Regions from separate parts of the Streptomyces crystallinus genome, predicted to be linked through region 2. Evidence: riboswitches for the same ligand, from Rfam matches in the RefSeq annotation. Region 2 holds a riboswitch; the other holds the start of a gene.
What was found. Region 2 has a riboswitch for S-adenosylmethionine ahead of thrC (threonine synthase). Riboswitches for the same ligand answer to the same signal wherever they lie in the genome.
Positions count from the first base shown of each region.

Region 1: it holds a riboswitch for S-adenosylmethionine, as region 2 does, so the genes downstream of both, ABD236_RS21775 (aminotransferase class V-fold PLP-dependent enzyme) here and thrC (threonine synthase) in region 2, are expected to answer to the same signal.

Region 1 covers NZ_BAAACA010000029.1:10,656-19,974, forward strand. The annotation lists gene qcrB (cytochrome bc1 complex cytochrome b subunit) at 1-725, shown strand, start outside; gene trpD (anthranilate phosphoribosyltransferase) at 860-1,924, shown strand; SAM riboswitch class IV at 2,025-2,142, shown strand; gene ABD236_RS21775 (aminotransferase class V-fold PLP-dependent enzyme) at 2,383-3,813, shown strand; gene ABD236_RS21780 (Lrp/AsnC family transcriptional regulator) at 4,075-4,356, opposite strand; gene ABD236_RS21785 (rhomboid family intramembrane serine protease) at 4,353-5,096, opposite strand; gene ABD236_RS21790 (hypothetical protein) at 5,292-5,540, shown strand; gene ABD236_RS21795 (NYN domain-containing protein) at 5,583-6,944, shown strand; gene ABD236_RS21800 (C40 family peptidase) at 7,202-8,227, shown strand; gene ABD236_RS21805 (C40 family peptidase) at 8,479-9,319, shown strand, end outside.
Region 2 covers NZ_BAAACA010000064.1:115,149-124,467, forward strand. The annotation lists gene ABD236_RS33150 (alpha,alpha-trehalose-phosphate synthase (UDP-forming)) at 30-1,415, opposite strand; gene ABD236_RS33155 (glucosyl-3-phosphoglycerate synthase) at 1,491-2,438, opposite strand; SAM riboswitch class I at 2,615-2,742, shown strand; gene thrC (threonine synthase) at 2,760-4,070, shown strand; gene ABD236_RS33165 (MoaD/ThiS family protein) at 4,104-4,382, shown strand; gene ABD236_RS33170 (cold-shock protein) at 4,792-4,995, shown strand; gene groL (chaperonin GroEL) at 5,341-6,963, shown strand; gene murQ (N-acetylmuramic acid 6-phosphate etherase) at 7,052-7,969, opposite strand; gene ABD236_RS33185 (MurR/RpiR family transcriptional regulator) at 8,012-8,932, opposite strand; gene ABD236_RS33190 (hypothetical protein) at 9,023-9,319, shown strand, end outside.

The DNA.
Region 1 (9,319 bases), on a different contig from region 2:
CCGGCGCCCAGCCCGACTGGTACATGGGCTTCGCCGAAGGCCTCATCCGGGTGATGCCGGGCTGGGAGATCAACCTGTGGGGCCACACGCTGGTCCTGGGTGTGTTCATCCCGCTGGTGATCTTCCCGCTGGTGCTCTTCGCGATCGCGGCCTACCCGTTCATCGAGGCCTGGATCACCAAGGACACCCGCGAGCACCACATCGCCGACCGTCCGCGCAACGCTCCCGTCCGCACCGGTATCGGTGTGGCGTGGGTGACCGCGTACATGGTGATGCTGGTCGGCGGTGGCAACGACCTGTGGGCGACCAACTTCCACCTGTCGCTCAACGCCATCACCTGGTTCGTCCGGATCGCCTTCTTCGTCGGCCCGGTCGTCGCGTTCATCGTCACCAAGCGGATCTGCCTGGGCCTGCAGCGCCGGGACGCCGAGAAGGTGCTGCACGGTCGGGAGACCGGCATCATCAAGCGGCTGCCGCACGGTGAGTTCGTCGAGGTCCACGAGCCGCTCGACGCCGGTCAGCTCTACAAGCTCACCGCGCACGAGCAGACCCGCCCGGCCGAGCTGCCGGCGGCCGTCGACGAGAACGGTGTCAAGCGCAAGGTCTCCGCGATGGAGAAGCTGCGCGTCAAGCTCCACAAGGGTTACTTCGGCGAGCAGAGCCAGATCGCCAAGCCGACCGCCGAGGAGTTCGAGGAGATCACCAGCGGCCACGGCCACCACTGATCCCCTCCCAGCGTCACCGCTGTACGCCACACAGCACAGGGCCCCGTCCAGGCGATGGACGGGGCCCTTCGCCGTGTCCCGGGCTGGATAGGGTGTTCCCATCCCTTATCCGTCGATGGACCCAGGAGCGGACCATGAACGTTGTGACCCCGGTAGGCGGCGACAGCGTGGCGGCCTACTCCTGGCCGGGCGTACTGGACGCCCTGCTGAACGGCGCCGACCAGAGCGCCGAGGCCACCGCCTGGGCGATGGACTCGATCATGCGCGGCGAGGCGACCGACGCGCAGATCGCCGGCTTCGCGGTGGCCCTGCGGGCCAAGGGCGAGACGGTGGCGGAGATCACCGGCATGGTCCGGGCGATGTACGAGCACGCCAACCTCATCGAGGTGCCCGGCCCGACCGTCGACATCGTCGGCACCGGCGGCGACGGCGCCAAGACCGTGAACATCTCCACCATGTCCGCCATCGTGGTGGCGGGCACCGGCGCCAAGGTCGTCAAGCACGGCAACCGGGCCGCCTCCTCCGCCAGCGGCGCCTCCGACGTCCTGGAGAAGCTCGGCGTCAACCTCGACCTCACCCCCCGCCAGGTGGTCCGGGTCGCCGAGGAGGCGGGCGTCACCTTCTGCTTCGCGGTCAAGTTCCACCCCGCCCTGCGGTACGTGGCCGCCGCCCGCCGCGAGCTCGGCATCCGCACCACCTTCAACTTCCTCGGCCCGCTCACCAACCCGGCCCGGGTCAAGGCCCAGGCCACCGGTGTGGCGGACGCGCGGATGGCGCCGATCGTGGCCGGGGTGCTCGCCGAGCGCGGCTCCCGCGCGCTGGTGTTCCGGGGCGACGACGGCATGGACGAGCTCACCACCACCGCGACCTCCCGGGTGTGGGTGGTACGGGACGGGTCGGTGCGCGAGGAGGCGTTCGACCCCAGGGACGTCGGCATCGACCTGGTGCCCGTCGAGGCGCTGCGCGGGGCCGACTCCTCGTACAACGCGGATGTGGCCCGGCGGCTGCTGGCCGGGGAGACCGGGCCGGTGCGGGACGCGGTGCTGCTCAACTCGGCGGCGGCGCTGGTCGCCCTGGAGCCCGGCGGCGGCAGCCTGGCGGACCAGATCCGGGACGGCATCGCCCGGGCGGCCGAGTCGGTGGACTCCGGGGCGGCGAGACGCGCCCTGGAGCGGTGGGTGGCCGCCAGCAACGCCTGAGGTCGCTCCTCCGGTGTGACGCGAGGTGTGACGCAAGGCGCAGTCCGGCATCCGGACTGCGCCTTGCGCGTACGCGGACGTATGGCAGGATGCTTTCCAAGGTCATGAGTGACAGCGACTACGGCCCCGGCCCGCTGTCCGGCAACCCTCCGTCCGTGGCGGGGTGCCCCGGGTGAAGACCAGGCCGCAGACAACAAGGTCTGCGGCAAGCGCGGACCCCTGCGCACTCTTTCTGTGAGTGGCGCGTCCCTGGGGTCCTGGTCCTCAAGGGAGCAGTCTCGTGAGCAAGCGAATGCGATAGGGCCTTCGGCCCCTTTCTCTGTACACCTCCGTACGCCTTCCGCACCTCTGCTCGGCGTACGTCGAGGTCAACCCCCGCACATCCGGCGCCGGTCGGTCCGCCGCCGTGTCGTGGGGCTCCACAGTCGTTTCGCCTCGTCCCGCCGGGAGATACCGCCATGTCCGCATACGCGTCCACGTCCACGACCGCCGCCACTTCCGCCGCCACTTCCGCCTCCGTCTCCGCGTCCGCCGCCTCCGCCTCCGCCTCCGCCGAGGAGCCCTGCTGCGCCGCGCCGCTGCCGGTGCTCGGCCGGGACGTCACCGTGCCGCTGGTCACCGGCGGCGAGGTGACCTACGCGGCCCTCGACTACGCGGCGAGCGCCCCGGCCCTTCAGCGGGTGTGGGACGACGTGGCCGCGTACGCCCCCTACTACGGCAGCGTCCACCGGGGTGCGGGCTACCTCTCGCAGCTGTCCACGGACCTCTTCGAGAACAGCCGGGCGGCGGTGGCCGAGTTCCTCGACTGCCGCCCCGCCGACCAGGTGGTCTTCACCCGCTCGACGACGGACTCGCTCAACCTGCTCGCCCAGGTGCTCCCGGCCGACTGCCAGGTCTTCGTCTTCGAGACCGAGCACCACGCCTCGCTGCTGCCGTGGCGGGACGCGCGGGTGACCTACCTCGACGCGCCGCGTACGCCGCAGCAGGCGGTGCGGACGCTGGAGCAGGCGCTCGCCGACCGCGACCCGTACGGCCCCGCCCTGGTCTGCGTCACCGGTGCCTCCAACGTCACGGGCGAGCTGTGGCCGGTACGGGAGCTGGCGGCGGCCGCGCACGCGCACGGGGCGCGGATCGTGCTGGACGCGGCGCAGCTGGCGCCCCACCACCCCGTCTCGGTGCGGGAGTTGGACGTCGACTGGATCGCGTTCTCCGGGCACAAGCTGTACGCGCCGTTCGGCTCGGGTGTGCTCGCGGGCCGCGCGGACTGGCTCCAGGCGGCCGAGCCGTACCTGGCGGGCGGCGGCGCCTCGCGCAAGGTCGCGCGGCGTACCGACGGCGGGGTGGACGTCGAGTGGCACACCACGGCCGCCCGCCACGAGGCCGGCTCCCCGAACGTGATCGGCGTCTACGCCATCGCGTCCGCCTGCAAGGCGCTCACCGAGGCGGGCTTCGACCAGCTGGTGGAGCGGGAGCGGCATCTGATCGCGAAGGTGCGGGAGGGGCTGGCGGCCCTTCCGCAGGTGCGCGTGCTGTCCCTGTTCGGCGATGACGCGCCGAGGGTCGGCGTGATCTCGTTCGTCGTCGACGGCTGGAACAGCTCGCACTTCGCGGCGGCGCTGTCGGCGGAGTACGGGATCGGGGTGCGGGACGGCCTGTTCTGCGCGCACCCGCTGGTGCGGACGCTGCTCGGTGGCTCGGAGCAGGAGCCCGGGGAGTGCGGGGCGCCCGAGGGGGCGCCGGGGTCCCTGAACGCGATCCGGGTCAGCTTCGGGGCGGGGACGCCGGATGAGCATGTGGAGCGGTTTGTGGGGGCGGTGCGGGAGTTGTGCGCGGAGGGGGCGAAGTGGTCGTACCGGGTGGAGGACGGCCGCTGCGTCCCCGCGGTCTGAATTGCCCCTCCCCACCCCTTCCCTAAACCCTCCGGGGGTGGGTGGGGGCTGAGGACGGTTTCCCGGGGGCTGCGCTCCCGGACCCCATCGCGGGCCTGCGGCCCCTGCACCCCGTTTTCGTCCGCGGGCCGGTGGCCGCTCCTCGCGCAGTTCCCCGCGCCCCTAACTGCCTAGGGGCGCGGGGAACTGCGCGAGCAACCCAGCACGGTCCGCAGACGACGGCGTACCCAGGAATGACCGGTTCTGCCGCCCGCCCAAGGGCTACGCGTCGAGGCCGATCGCGAACGCCGCCTCCAGGTCGTGCTGGGAGTACGTGCGGAACGCCACGTGCGTGTCCGTGACCTCGACGCCGGGGATCTTGCTGATCCGGCCGGGGATGATGTCCGCGAGGTCGTCGTGGCGGGCCACCCGGACCAGGGCGATCAGGTCGTAGGTGCCGGTCACCGAGTACACCTCGCTGACGTTCTCCAGCGACGCGATCGACTCCGCGATCTCGGGGATCCGGTCCACGCTGGTCTTGATGAGCACGATCGCGGTGATCACGGCTGGTTCTCTCCCTCGGTGGCGGCCGACGCGGATGGCTTCGGTCGTTTCGGTCGTTTCACTCTAGCCGTCCCCCGGAAGCGGACCCAGGCGTAGAGAAAGCCCAGGCCGAAGCCGACCAGATGGGCCAGATAGGCCACCCCGGGCCCGGTCGGGGCCGCCCGTACGGCCAGCCACTGCAGCACGAACCAGAACACCAGCACCGGAGCCGCCGGGAAGCGCAGCGGGAGGAAGAAGAGGAAGGGGAAGAGGCTGGTCACCCTCGCCCGGGGGAACAGGTAGAGAAAGGCGCCCAGCACGGCCGAGATCGCCCCGGACGCGCCCACCAGCGTCTGGTCGGAGGCCGAGTGCGCCATCGCGTACGCCAGCAGGGCGAGGTAGCCCGCGCCCAGATAGAACAGCGCGAAGCCGATCCTGCCCATGCGCTCCTCGGCCATCACGCCGAAGACGTAGAGGAAGAGCATGTTGCCCAGCAGGTGCAGCCAGTTGCCGTGCACGAAGAGGGCCGTGAGGGGGGTGACGAGCGCGCCGGGGTCACCGGCCGTGAGTTCGTTCGGGATGACACCCCAGCGGGCGAAATACGCGCTCTGGGCGGCGAGCAGCGCGTCCCCCGTCCCGTACGAGGGATTGAGACCCGACACGGGGCTCATGAGGAAGACCAGGCAGCAGGTCGCCAGCACGGTGTAGGTGACCGCGGGGCCCCGCGCCACCGCCGTCCGTACGACGCTCGGCTTGATCATGAAAAGAGCATGACGTAACAGGACCGATGGGTACAGACCGCCTCGCCGTGCCGGGGGGTACCCGGTAGGCCGTAGGGTTACGGGCAGTACATCCGCAGTTCGACGGCGCACCGCGAGATCCTGGACCACCGCTTCGACAGCCTCGACAGTCTCGACGGCTTCGACGCGAGAACCGTGGAAAGAGGACGGCACCACATGACGACGAGCGTTCCCCTCCCGAGCGCCACCACCCGGTGGCGCTGCACCCTCTGCGGCAATCTCACCCGCTTCGACGTCACCCGCTCGTCGAAGGTCGTCGAGTACGTCCATCTGGACCTCGCCGGGGAGCCGAAGGTCGAGGAACGCGAGGTGGTCAGTGAGACCATCGAGTCGGTGCGCTGCCGCTGGTGCAACGCGGTGGACCAGATCGAGCTGGTGGACAGGCCGGGCGCCGGCTCCGAGTGAGCGGCCCCGGTGAGTGACGGACGACAGTTGAGGTGACCGATCGTGGAGCATGCAAGCGGTGCCGACCCGGCCGGCGCGGCCGGTGACGGCCCCGCCGAGGTGCTCGACCGACCGCTTCCCGAAGGGGTGCGGCGCAGGGTCGTCGCGCTGGTCTCGGACGCCTTCGGCGGGCTGACCGTCGCCGAACTGCCCTCGCAGTTGCGGCAGTACGCCCGTTTCACCCCGACTCGTCGTGCCAAGTTCGCGGGCAACGCGATGGCCGCCGCCCTGGAGTCCGACCCGGTCTTCCGCCAGCGGATCGGGGAGCGGCTCAAGGAGGCGCAGCCGGAGCTGGCGGGCGCCCTGGAGTCCGGCGCGCCGCCCGCGGCCGCCGACCCGGTGGACGTGGCGGCCGCCGCGTATGTGCTGCGGCCCACCGGCTGGGTCAAGCTGGTCGCCGCCGCCGGCGAGGAGGCCCAGCGCGCCGACGCCGAGCGGGCCGACGAGGAGGGCCGGCGCGAACTGGAGCGGCTGCGCCAGGAGCTGGCCGAGGCGCACGAGCGGCTGCGCACCGAGCAGGAGGAGCTGCGCGCCGAACTGGCCGCGGCCCGCAAGGAGGCCGAAGCGCTCCAGCGCAAGCTGCGCAGCGCGCTCAGCGACGTCAAGCGCGGCGAGGCCGCCCTGCGCAAGGTCACCGGCGAGATCGACGGGATCAGAGCGGAGGCGGCGGCCCAGGTGGCCGCCGCCGAGAGCGAGTCGCGGCGGATCAGGACCCGGCTGGGCGAGGCCGAGGCGTCCGTGGAGGCGAGCCGCCGCGCGGTGCGCGAGGGCCGCTCGATCGAGGACATGCGGCTGCGGCTGCTGCTCGACACGGTGCTGGACGCGGCCTCCGGGCTGCGCCGTGAACTCGCCCTGCCCCCGGCCTCGGTGCGGCCCGCCGACACCGTGGAAGCGGTCGAACCGGGGCAGATGACCCCGAAGGACATCGCGGCCCGGGCGCTCTCGGAGACCGATCCGGCGCTCCTCGACCAGCTGCTCGCACTGCCCCAGGTGCATCTGCTGGTGGACGGCTACAACGTCACCAAGACCGGCTATCCGACGATGCCGTTGGAGAAGCAGCGGCTGCGGCTGCTCGGCGGTCTCTCGGTGCTCGCCGCGCAGACGGGCGCCGAGGTCACCTGCGTCTTCGACGGGGCGGAGCTGGCCGCCCCGGTGCTCCTTGCACCACCCAGGGGCGTACGGGTGCTCTTCTCGAAGCCGGGTGTGACCGCCGACGAGCTGATCCGCCAGCTGGTGCGGGCGGAGCCGTCGGGGCGGCCGGTGGTGGTCGTCTCGACCGACCGCGAGGTGGCCGACGGGGTGGCCAAGGCCGGGGCCCGGCCCGTTGCGTCCGTCATGCTCTTGAAGCGGCTTTCGCGCGTCTAGCAACTCCTGCGTTCAATGCCCGAATTCGGGTGATCGGTTCCCAGCGCTCCGTCAAGTGCCCATTACTACGCGTGGGATGACTGTAAAGAATCCTTCTCGCGACCGAGTTTTTTGCTATCAGGATTTGAACTGATCACAAGAGGGTCACTAGGGTCGGGGCTCGAACCTTCACGCGGTAGATCACTCGTCCGGGGTGACCGTGGAGGTCCCGCCGAGTCTGCGCTGTTCGGCGGCTGAGGAAGAAGGAGCTCGCCTTCGTGGCGTCCCACCGTCGACCCAAGCCCGCGAGCCGTACCCGCGTGACCGTGCTCACCGCGACCGCCGCCGCGGCCGTCGCTCTCACGTCCCAGGCCGCGCACGCGGACCCGAAGCCGTCGAAGAGCGAAGTGAAGTCCAAGGTCGACAAGCTCTACGACGAGGCCGAGCAGGCGACGGAGAAGTACAACGGCGCCAAGGAGAAGCAGGACCAGCTGGAGAAGCAGGTCGGCGCGCTCCAGGACAAGGTGGCCCGCGGCCAGGACGAGCTCAACAAGCTCCGCGACGGCCTCGGTTCGATGGCCTCGGCGCAGTACCGCTCGGGCGGCATCGACCCCTCGGTCCAGCTCTTCCTCTCCGCCAACCCGGACGACTTCCTGGACAAGGCCTCCTCGCTGGACCAGCTGAGCGCCAAGCAGACCGAGGCGCTCCAGAAGATCCAGGAGAAGCAGCGCAGCCTGGCGCAGCAGCGCAAGGAGGCCCAGGACAAGCTCAAGGACCTCGCGGACACCCGCAAGGAGCTCGGCACCAAGAAGGCCGAGACCCAGTCCAAGCTCGCCGCCGCGCAGAAGCTCCTCAACTCCCTGACGGCCGCCGAGAAGGCGTCCCTGGCCGCCGACGACGCGCGTGCCAACCGCGCCAACGAGCGCGCCGACCTCGGCCACGAGGCGCCCGCCTCGGGCCGCGGCGCCGCGGCCCTGGCGGCCGCCCAGAGCCAGATCGGCAAGCCGTACGTCTACGGCGCCACCGGCACCGCCTCGTTCGACTGCTCCGGGCTCACCTCCTGGGCCTACCGCCAGGCGGGCGTCTCCATACCCCGCACCTCGCAGGCCCAGGCCGGCGCCGGTACCCAGATCGGCCGCAGCCAGCTCAAGCCGGGCGACCTGGTCCTGTTCTACGGCGACCTGCACCACGTCGGCCTCTACGCGGGCAACGGCCAGGTGCTGCACGCCCCCAGGCCCGGCGCCTCCGTGCGCTACGAGGCGATGGACAACATGCCGTTCCAGTTCGGCGTCCGCGTCAGCTGAACCGCCGCTGATCCGACGCGTATAACAACTCGGTTGCCGCCGCCCTCCGAACGGGCGAATTCCGGCGGCCCGCGCTGACGCCACGCCCCGCCGGTGACCTGTGTTCTCCGGCGGGGCGTCACTTTGCGTACACGCCGGGGTCTTTGGACCCCGTGTGGTCGTCCGACTACTGTCCGGCGTGCGGTTCCCCCCGTGACTCGTCCGCCCGCCCGGGCGGCAGGGGCCCGCGCAGCGGAAGGAGTGCGGCTTCCTTGGCGTCCCATCGCCGTCCCACGCAGTCCGGCCTCTCCCAGAGCACCCGGGTCACCGTCCTGTCCGCCGCGGCGGCCACCGCGGCCGCGGCCTTCGCCGCGCCCGCGAGCGCCGACCCGGGCGCCACCGGCAAGGAGCGGGTCGACCGGCTCTTCGCCCAGGCGGAGGAGGCCACCGAGCAGTACAACAAGGCGGAGGAGCACGCCGGCCTGCTGCGCGAGCAGGTCCGGCACGCGCAGGACAGCGTCGCCCGCGGCCAGGAGCGCATCAACCGGATGCGGGGCGCGCTCGGCGCCATCGCGGGCGCCCAGTACCGCGCGGGCGGCCTCGACCCCTCGATCGCGCTGCTGCTCTCCGAGGACCCTGACACGTATCTCGACAAGGCGGCCGCCCTCGACCGGATCGGCGAGCGCCAGAGCGCCGAGCTGCGCGAACTCCAGCACGAGCAGCGGCGGATCGGCCAGCAGCGCACCGAGGCCACCCGCAAGCTCGCCGAGCTGGAGCGCAGCCGCGTCGAGGTGGCCCGGCACAAGCGCACGGTCGAGTCCAAGCTCGCCGAGGCCCGCCGGGTGTTGCTCGCGCTGCCGACCGCCGAGCGCGCCGCCTTCGACCGCGTCTCGCGCTCCGGGCGCGGCGCGCTGCCCGGCCCGGTCGGATCGGTGCCCGCCTCCGGGCGCGCGGCGGCCGCGGTGGCGGCGGCCCGCCAGGCCGTCGGCAAGCCCTATGTGTGGGGCGCCAACGGGCCCTCCGGCTTCGACTGCTCGGGCCTGATGCAGTGGTCCTACGCCCACGCGGGCGTGGGGCTGCCGCGCACCTCGCAGGCGCAGCGGTACGCCGGGC
Region 2 (9,319 bases):
AGTTTCGGGAAGGGGCGGGGTGGGGGAAATCAGCGTCGTAGCGCGGACAACTGGTCCAGGAACCAGCGCTGGGGCGGGAGCGCCGTCGCCGCCGCAGCCAGCCGCTTCGTGCGGGCCGTACGTTCCTCCGGCGCCATCGACAGCGCCTCGTGCAGCGCCGCCGCCGTCCCGGACACGTCGTACGGGTTCACCCCCACCGCGTCCTCCCCCAGCTCCTCCCACGCCCCGGCCTCCCGCGACAGGACCAGCGCGCACCCCTCGTCCGAGACGACCGGGACCTCCTTGGCCACCAGGTTCATCCCGTCCCGGATCGGGTTCACCAGCGCCACGTCCGCCAGCCGGTACGCCGCGAGCGACCGAGCGAAGTCGTCCTTGACGTGGAGGACCACCGGGGTCCAACCCGGCGTCCCGTACGTGGAGTTGATGGACGCGGCCAGCCGCGACACCTCCTCCGTGTACGACCGGTACACCGCCAGGTCCTGCCGCGACGGATACGCGAAGGCGACGTGCACCACCCGCTCGCGCCACTCGGGCCGCTCCTGAAGGAGCTGCCGGTAGGCCAGCAGCCCCCGCACGATGTTCTTCGACAGCTCCGTGCGGTCGACCCGCACGATCGTGCGGCGGCCCGCGCCGATCTCCTCGCGCAGGGACGCCATCCGCTCCTCGACGTCCGCCTCGTGCGAGCGGGCCCGCAGGAACTCCGCGTCGGCGCCGAGCCCGTGCACCCCGACCCGGGTGGTGCCGGTCCCGCCGACCACCTCCTCGCAGCAGCGCGTGAACGCGTCCGCCCAGCGGTGGGTCAGGAAGCCGAGCCGGTCCGCGCCGAGCATCCCCCGCAGCAGCTGGGCGGCCACGTCGTCCGGGAGCATCCGGAAGTACTCCGGCGGCGCCCACGGGGTGTGCGAGAAGTGGCCGATCCGCAGGTCGGGGCGGAGCTCCCGGAGCATGCCGGGCACCAGCGTCAGGTGGTAGTCCTGGACCACCACGGCCGCCCCGTCCGCCGCCTCGTCCGCCAGCGCCTGGGCGAACGCCCGGTTGTACGCCTCGTACGCACCCCACTGGCGGCGGAACTCCGCGTCGAAGACCGGCTCCAGCGGGGTCTGGTACAGCATGTGGTGGACGAACCAGAGCACCGAGTTCGCGATGCCGTTGTACGCGTCGGCGTGCACGGCGGCGTCGATGTCGAGCATCCGTACGCCCGGCTCGCCCACCCCGCGCCGCACGGCCTCCCGGTCGCCGTCGCCGAGCGCGGAGCACACCCACAGGGTGTCCGCCTCGGCGCCGATGGCGCTCAGGCCGGAGACCAGCCCGCCCCCGCCGCGCCGGGGCGTGAGTGTCCCGTCGGGGTCGAGGGCGTAGGAGACCGGGCCGCGGTTGGAGGCGACGAGGATGTGGGCAGCGCGCGCGGAGACCATGGAGACGAACCTAGCCCGAAGCGGAATGCCTCAAACGTGCGAACGGCGGCACGGACCTCTGATGCTCACGCCCGGTTACGCCGCGCGATGCACCGCGTACTCCGAGATTTCCCTCATCGGCGGCCGCTCCTCGGTGTCGACCTCGTAGGTGCGCGGGACGAAGCCCTGCTCGCCGCGCTCGAACTGGGTCAGCGCGGGGCGCACCAAGTGGGCCCGGGAGAGCCGCAGTTGGGCGGTGCGGTAGATCGCCGCCGCCATCCGGCCGAGCGCCTGGCCGTCCTGGTGGCGGTGTTTGCGTACGCCGACGTCCACCTGGGCCAGCGCGTCCAGGCCCACCGTGTGCAGCGCGTCGACGAGCAGCCCCAGCTCCACTCCGTAGCCGACCGGGAACGGCAGCCGCTCCAGGAGGGAGCGCCGGGCCGCGTACTCGCCGCCCAGCGGCTGGACGAAACCGGCGAGGCGCGGCCAGTGCAGATTGAGCAGCGGCCGGGCCACGAGTTCGGTGACGCGACCGCCCTGACCTGGGGAGTCGCCGAAGGGGCGGTCGTACATCGCCTTGACGAAGTCCACCTCGGGGTCGGTCAGGAGCGGGCCGACGATGCCGGAGACGAAGCCGGGATCGAAGTCCTTCAGGTCCGCGTCGACGAAGCAGACGACGTCACCCGTGGTGACCAGCAGCGAGCGCCACAGGACCTCGCCCTTGCCGGGCAGCGCGGGTATCCGGGGCAGGATCGCGTCCCGGTGCACCACCCGGGCGCCCGCGCGGGCCGCGACCTCGGCCGTACGGTCGGTGGAGCCGGAGTCGACCACCACCAGCTCGTCCACCAGCGGCACCGCGGCGGTCATCAGCTCGCGCCGGATGGCGGTCACGATCTGCCCGACCGTGGCCTCCTCGTTCAGCGCCGGCAGCACCACGCTGACGGTGGTGCCGGTGCGGCGCTTGGCGGCCGTGATCGCGTCCAGCGGGCGGTCGGCCGCCGACCAGGAACGCCTGCTCAGCCAGCGTTCCACCTCTTCCAGCACGATCGGTGACCCCTCTGTGAGTGACGGTGTGGCCGCCGCGTGTGATCCATCTCGCGGTTCGGACGACTATCTCAACCGTCCGGGCCTTCGGTTACAGTCTTGAACAACGCGGACGGCCGTCGCATGTCGGGGTCGTCGCGCGAACAAATGCCCGGGTCCTGGACCCGGTGCCACAGCGCTCATCCAGAGGGACTGAGGGAACGGCCCGTTGAAGTCCCGGCAACCCTCCTGCCGACCGCGAGGTCACGGTGGGGAAGGTGCCAATTCCGTCTCATGGCGAAATGCGCCATGGGGAAGATGAGGAGAAAGGGCCTCGCCATCATGGCTGTGCAGACCGTTGAGAACGCCACCGACGCCACCACCACGAATGCCGCCGACGCCGTGGACCTCGGTCCCGCCGCCGCGCTTTCCTGCCGGGAATGCGGGGAGCGGTTCGAGCTCGGCCCCGTCTTCGCCTGTGCCCTGTGTTTCGGTCCGCTCGAAGTCGCGTACGACCTTCCCACGGGTGACCCCGAGGCGCTCCGCAAGCGGATCGAAGCGGGCCCGAACAGCATCTGGCGCTATGCGCCCCTGCTGCCTGTTCCGGCCAATGTGGCTGAAAAGCCCAACCTGAATCCGGGATTCACCAAGCTCGTCAAGGCCGACAATCTCGCCCGTGAACTGGGCGTCACCGGCGGCCTGTACGTGAAGGACGACTCCGGCAACCCGACGCACTCCTTCAAGGACCGCGTCGTAGCCATCGCCGTCGAGGCCGCCCGCGCCTTCGGCTTCACCACGCTCTCCTGCTCCTCCACCGGTAACCTCGCGGGCGCCGTCGGCGCGGCCGCCGCCCGGGCGGGGCTGCGCTCCTGCGTCTTCATCCCGCACGACCTGGAGCAGGGCAAGGTCGTCATGGCCGCGGTGTACGGCGGCGAGCTCGTCGGCATCGAGGGCAACTACGACGACGTCAACCGCTTCTGCTCGGAGCTCATCGGCGACCCGCTCGGCGAGGGCTGGGGCTTCGTGAACGTCAATCTGCGCCCGTACTACGGCGAGGGCTCCAAGACGCTGGCGTACGAGATCTGCGAGCAGCTCGGCTGGCGGCTGCCCGACCAGATCGTCATCCCGATCGCCTCCGGCTCCCAGCTCACGAAGATCGACAAGGGGCTGCAGGAGCTGATCAGGCTGGGCCTGGTCGAGGACAAGCCGTACAAGATCTTCGGCGCCCAGGCGGAGGGGTGCTCTCCGGTCTCCACCGCCTTCAAGGCGGGCCACGACGTCGTACGGCCGCAGAAGCCGGACACCATCGCCAAGTCGCTGGCCATCGGCAACCCGGCGGACGGCCCGTACGTCCTGGACATCGCCCGGCGCACCGGCGGCGCGGTGGAGGACGTGAACGACGAGCAGGTCGTCGACGCGATCAAGCTGCTCGCCCGGACCGAGGGCATCTTCGCCGAGACCGCGGGCGGCGTCACGGTCGGCGTCACACAGAAGCTCATCGAGAACGGGCTGCTGGACCCGAGCCTGACTACTGTCGTCCTGAACACGGGCGACGGCCTCAAGACCCTGGACGCGGTGGCGCCGACCACCGGCCCGACCGCGACCATCCGCCCGAGCCTGGACGCGTTCCGCGACGCCGGCCTGGCCGGCTGACCCACCAGCTCCCAGACGGAAGGCAGGAAGCCCATGAGCGTCAACGTCCGCATCCCCACCATCCTCCGCACCTACACCGGCGGCAAGGCCGAGGTCGCGGCCGAGGGGGCCACCCTCGCCGAGGTCATCGCCGACCTGGAGAAGAACCACACCGGGATCGCCGCCCGGGTCCTGGACGACCAGGGCAAGCTGCGCCGCTTCGTCAACGTGTACGTCAACGACGACGACGTCCGCTTCGAGCAGGGTCTTCAGACGGCGACGCCGGACGGCGCCGGGGTCTCGATCATTCCGGCCGTCGCGGGCGGTTGCTGAACCTACGCTGCGTTACCTGAATTGCCCCCTCCGCAAGCTAAGCGGAGGGGGCAATTCAGTGTGGTTGAGCGCGGTACAGTGGGGAAGTCCCCTTCGTTGTCCATGCCACGCGCATATGAGAACGCGACGAACGGGCGTCGAGAAGCAGTCAAAGTGTTCGAGCATATTGCTCCTTAAGTGCGCTTTGCCCGGCCCGACTTGCCCCGGAATGCTGGAATAGGCGGCATTCCGCTCCTGACCCGTGCCCGGAATTCTCGTCCGATTGACCTGTTGCAGAGGGCAGTTGGGCAGATACATTCAGCCGCGGTCGACGCGTTCCGGCGCACACCCTCTCCTGTCGGAGGGTGAGGTCTGACCCGGGTCCGCGAAGTGCGGTCCCGTGCAAGGGCCAGTAATAGGGGAGTTAGGCATGGCTCAGGGCACCGTCAAGTGGTTCAACGCGGAGAAGGGGTACGGCTTCATCGCGGTCGACGGTGGTGCGGATGTTTTCGTCCACTACAGCGCGATCCAGATGGACGGGTACCGCACCCTTGAAGAAGGTCAGCGAGTCGAGTTCGAGATCTCGCAGGGCCAGAAGGGTCCGCAGGCGGACATGGTCAAGCTCGCCGTCTGATCTCGGCGCGATCGGCCACCGACGCACACAGGCCCGTGGGGCCCGCATCCTCTGTAAATGGATGCGGGCCCCACGTGTGTGTTCCGGGCCCGGCGCCCGGCCCCGCCACCGGCGCGCGGGGTGTCCGGGACCCGGCCGGGGCGACGGGGCGGCCTTGCACTCTCCTGGGCCGAGTGCTAATCATTGGGCTTAGCACTCTCCGAGTGAGAGTGACAGAACTTGGATCGGGTCAGTGAGGCCCGCGGACCTCGTGGGGCAAGGAACCACAAGGGTCGCAGGCCGTCCGTCGCGGGCACCGGCGCGGTCCACGAAGAACGCCACCCCTGTCCGGGAGGACCACTTCACATGGCCAAGATCATCGCGTTCGACGAGGAGGCACGGCGCGGTCTCGAGCGCGGGATGAACCAGCTCGCCGACGCCGTAAAGGTCACCCTTGGCCCCAAGGGCCGCAACGTCGTCCTCGAGAAGAAGTGGGGCGCCCCCACGATCACCAACGATGGTGTCTCCATCGCCAAGGAGATCGAGCTCGAGGACCCGTACGAGAAGATCGGCGCCGAGCTGGTCAAGGAAGTCGCCAAGAAGACGGACGACGTCGCCGGTGACGGTACGACCACCGCGACCGTCCTCGCCCAGGCGCTGGTGCGTGAGGGTCTGCGCAACGTGGCCGCCGGTGCCAACCCGATGGCCCTGAAGCGCGGCATCGAGAAGGCCGTCGAGGCCGTCTCCGGTGCGCTCCTGGAGCAGGCCAAGGATGTCGAGACCAAGGAGCAGATCGCTTCGACGGCCTCCATCTCCGCCGCCGACACCCAGATCGGCGAGCTCATCGCCGAGGCGATGGACAAGGTCGGCAAGGAAGGCGTCATCACGGTCGAGGAGTCCCAGACCTTCGGTCTGGAGCTCGAGCTCACCGAGGGCATGCGCTTCGACAAGGGCTACATCTCGGCGTACTTCGCGACCGACATGGAGCGCATGGAAGCCGCGCTCGACGACCCGTACATCCTGATCGTCAACTCGAAGATCGGCTCGGTCAAGGACCTGCTGCCGCTCCTCGAGAAGGTCATGCAGTCGGGCAAGCCGCTCCTGATCATCGCCGAGGACGTCGAGGGCGAGGCCCTGTCGACCCTGGTCGTGAACAAGATCCGCGGCACCTTCAAGTCCGTCGCCGTCAAGGCCCCGGGCTTCGGCGACCGCCGCAAGGCGATGCTGAACGACATCGCCATCCTCACCGGCGGCACGGTCATCTCCGAGGAGGTCGGCCTCAAGCTGGAGAACGCCGGTCTCGACCTGCTCGGCCGCGCCCGCAAGGTCGTCATCACCAAGGACGAGACCACCATCGTCGACGGTGCCGGTGACAGCGAGCAGGTCGCCGGTCGCGTGAACCAGATCCGCGCCGAGATCGAGAACTCGGACTCGGACTACGACCGCGAGAAGCTCCAGGAGCGCCTGGCGAAGCTGGCCGGGGGCGTGGCCGTCATCAAGGCCGGCGCCGCCACCGAGGTGGAGCTCAAGGAGCGCAAGCACCGCATCGAGGACGCCGTGCGCAACGCGAAGGCGGCCGTCGAGGAGGGCATCGTCGCCGGCGGTGGCGTGGCCCTGCTCCAGGCCTCCTCGGTCTTCGAGAAGCTGGACCTGTCGGGTGACGAGGCGACCGGCGCCAACGCCGTGAAGCTCGCCCTGGAGGCCCCGCTCAAGCAGATCGCCGTCAACGGTGGTCTCGAGGGTGGCGTCGTCGTCGAGAAGGTGCGCAACCTGGCCGTCGGCCACGGTCTGAACGCCGCGACCGGCGAGTACGTCGACATGATCGCCGAGGGCATCATCGACCCGGCGAAGGTCACGCGCTCCGCGCTGCAGAACGCTGCGTCGATCGCCGCGCTGTTCCTCACCACCGAGGCCGTCATCGCCGACAAGCCGGAGAAGGCCGCCGCGGCCGCTCCGGGCGGCATGCCGGGCGGTGACATGGACTTCTGATCCTTCTCGAAGGATCGGCGAGCCCGGTTGCGTACGGAGGGCGGCACCCCGCTGGGGGTGCCGCCCTTCGGCGTGCCGGCGGCGGGGCCTACGGCAGCGCCGCCCGCAGCCGGCCCTGGGTCTGCGACAGGCGGCGGTTGGCGGTGGCCGCGTCCACGTCCGCCAGCAGCATCAGGATCGCCGTCTTCACCTCGCCGTCGGCGGCCGTCAGGGCCGTCTCGATCCGGTCGTCGTCCGCCCCGGTGGCCAGCGCGACGATCCGGCGGGAGCGGGCGCGCAGCTTCTCGTTGGAGGCCCGGACGTCGACCATGAGGTTCCCGTACGTCTTGCCGAGCCGGATCATGGTGATCGTCGAGATCATGTTGAGGACGAGCTTCTGGGCGGTGCCGGACTTCAGCCGGGTGGAGCCGGTCAGCAGCTCGGGCCCCACCACCACCTCGATGCCGTGCTCGGCGGCGGCGGCGAGGGCCGAGCCCGCGTTGCAGGCCAGGCCGATCGTCAGCGCCCCGCGCGCCCGGGCGTGCTGCACGGCGCCCACCGCGTACGGGGTGCGGCCGGAGGCGGAGACGCCGACCACCGTGTCGAGCGCGGTCAGCCCGAGCGCGTCCAGGTCGGCGGCGGCCAGCTCCTTGGAGTCCTCGGCGCCCTCGACGGAGCTGGCGAGGGCCTTCGGCCCGCCCGCGATCAGCCCGACGACCTGCGCCGGGTCGGTGTTGAAGGTGGGCGGGCACTCGCTGGCGTCCAGGACGCCGAGCCGCCCGGCGGTGCCCGCGCCCGCGTACACCAGGCGCCCGCCGCGGCCCATCCGCTCGGCGGTGGCGTCGATGGCGGCGGCGATCCGCTCCAGCTGCGCGGCGACGGCCGCCGGGACGCCGGCGTCCTCGCTGTTCATCAGGCGGGCGATCTCGGCGGTCGGCAGCCGGTCGATGTCGGCGAGCTCGGGCCGGAAAGCCTCGGTGGTCAACGCGGCCAGCTGGGCGCGGAGTTCCCCGTACGTGGAAGTCATGACAGCGCTGCTCTTTCCGTACGTGTGCGAGGGCACCCGGGGTCAGCGGGTGCGCGGGCTGCGGCGGTGCGCGAGCGCCTCGTAGGAGGCGGCCAGCGCGGGGGCGGCCGTCTCGTAGGTGCGCTGGGCGACCCCGACGAACAGGCAGTCCACGACGAGGAGTTGACTCGTGCGGGACGACATCGCGGCCGGGCGCAGCTCGCTCTCGCGGGCGGTCGAGGTGGTCAGTATGTGGTCGGCGTACTGGCAGACGGGGCCGTCGGGGCGGCCGGTGATGGCGATGGTGGTGGCGCCCCGGTCGAAGGCGACGCGCAGCGGCTCGATGGCGTCGCCGGTCGAGCCGGAGTGGGTGATGGCGACCGCCGCGTCCCCCGAGCGCAGCTGCACGGCGTTGGTGACGGCGAGGTGCGGGTCGGTGTGGGCGTGCGCGATCAGGCCGATCCTGAGCAGCTTCTGGGCGAGGTCCTGGCCGACGAGCGAGGAGGCGCCCACCCCGTAGACGTCGATGCGGCGGGCCTGGGCGAGGGCGGCGACGGCGGCGCCGAGCTGGCCGGTGTCCAGGGCGGCCGCGGTGTCGGCCAGGGTCTGCTGCTCGTCGTAGGCCAGCTTGGCGACGACGTCCGCGATGGGGTCGTCGACGGCGATGTCGGCGGTGACGGCCGGGGCGCGCCCGGACTGCTGCTGGGCGGCGAGCCCGGCGAGCGCGAGGCGCAGGTCGCGGTAGCCGGGGTAGCCGAGCAGCCGGGCGGTGCGGACCACGGTGGCCTCGCTGGTGCCGGTGAGCTCGGCGAGGCCGGTGACGGTGAGGGCGGCGCAGCCGGCCGGGTCCTGCGCGACGGCCTCGGCGACCCGCTGCATCGAGCGGGTCATGGAGGGCGCGAGGGTGCGCACCTTGGCCGCGAGGGCGGCGGGGGCCGGGGGAGCCGAGGCGCCGGTGAAAATTTCCTTCACGTCATGGGTCACCCCTGAAAGGTATTTTCGTACGGAGGCCGGGTCAACTCCCTGGCCCGGCCCCGGACGGGAGGATGTGGCGGATGGGGTGACAATGGCTGCATGGACGACGTCGACCCCCTGGAGCAGTACCTGCACGCCGCCCGCGCCCTGGTGCTGGCGGACCTGGCCGCGCGCGACGTGGCCCAGGCCGATGTGGTCTCGCTGGTCGAGGACGCGGTGACGCACCGCCGCTGGTGGGTGGAGCAGTGGCCGGACGGGGTGCAGTACGTCGCCGGGCTGGTCGCGCAGGATGTGCAGGACGCGCTCCTGGAGAGGTACGGCCGCTGGCCCATCTGCCCGGTGTGCGACGCCGGGGACCCGCACGCGCTGGACGTGGAGCCCGAGCTCGGCCCCGAC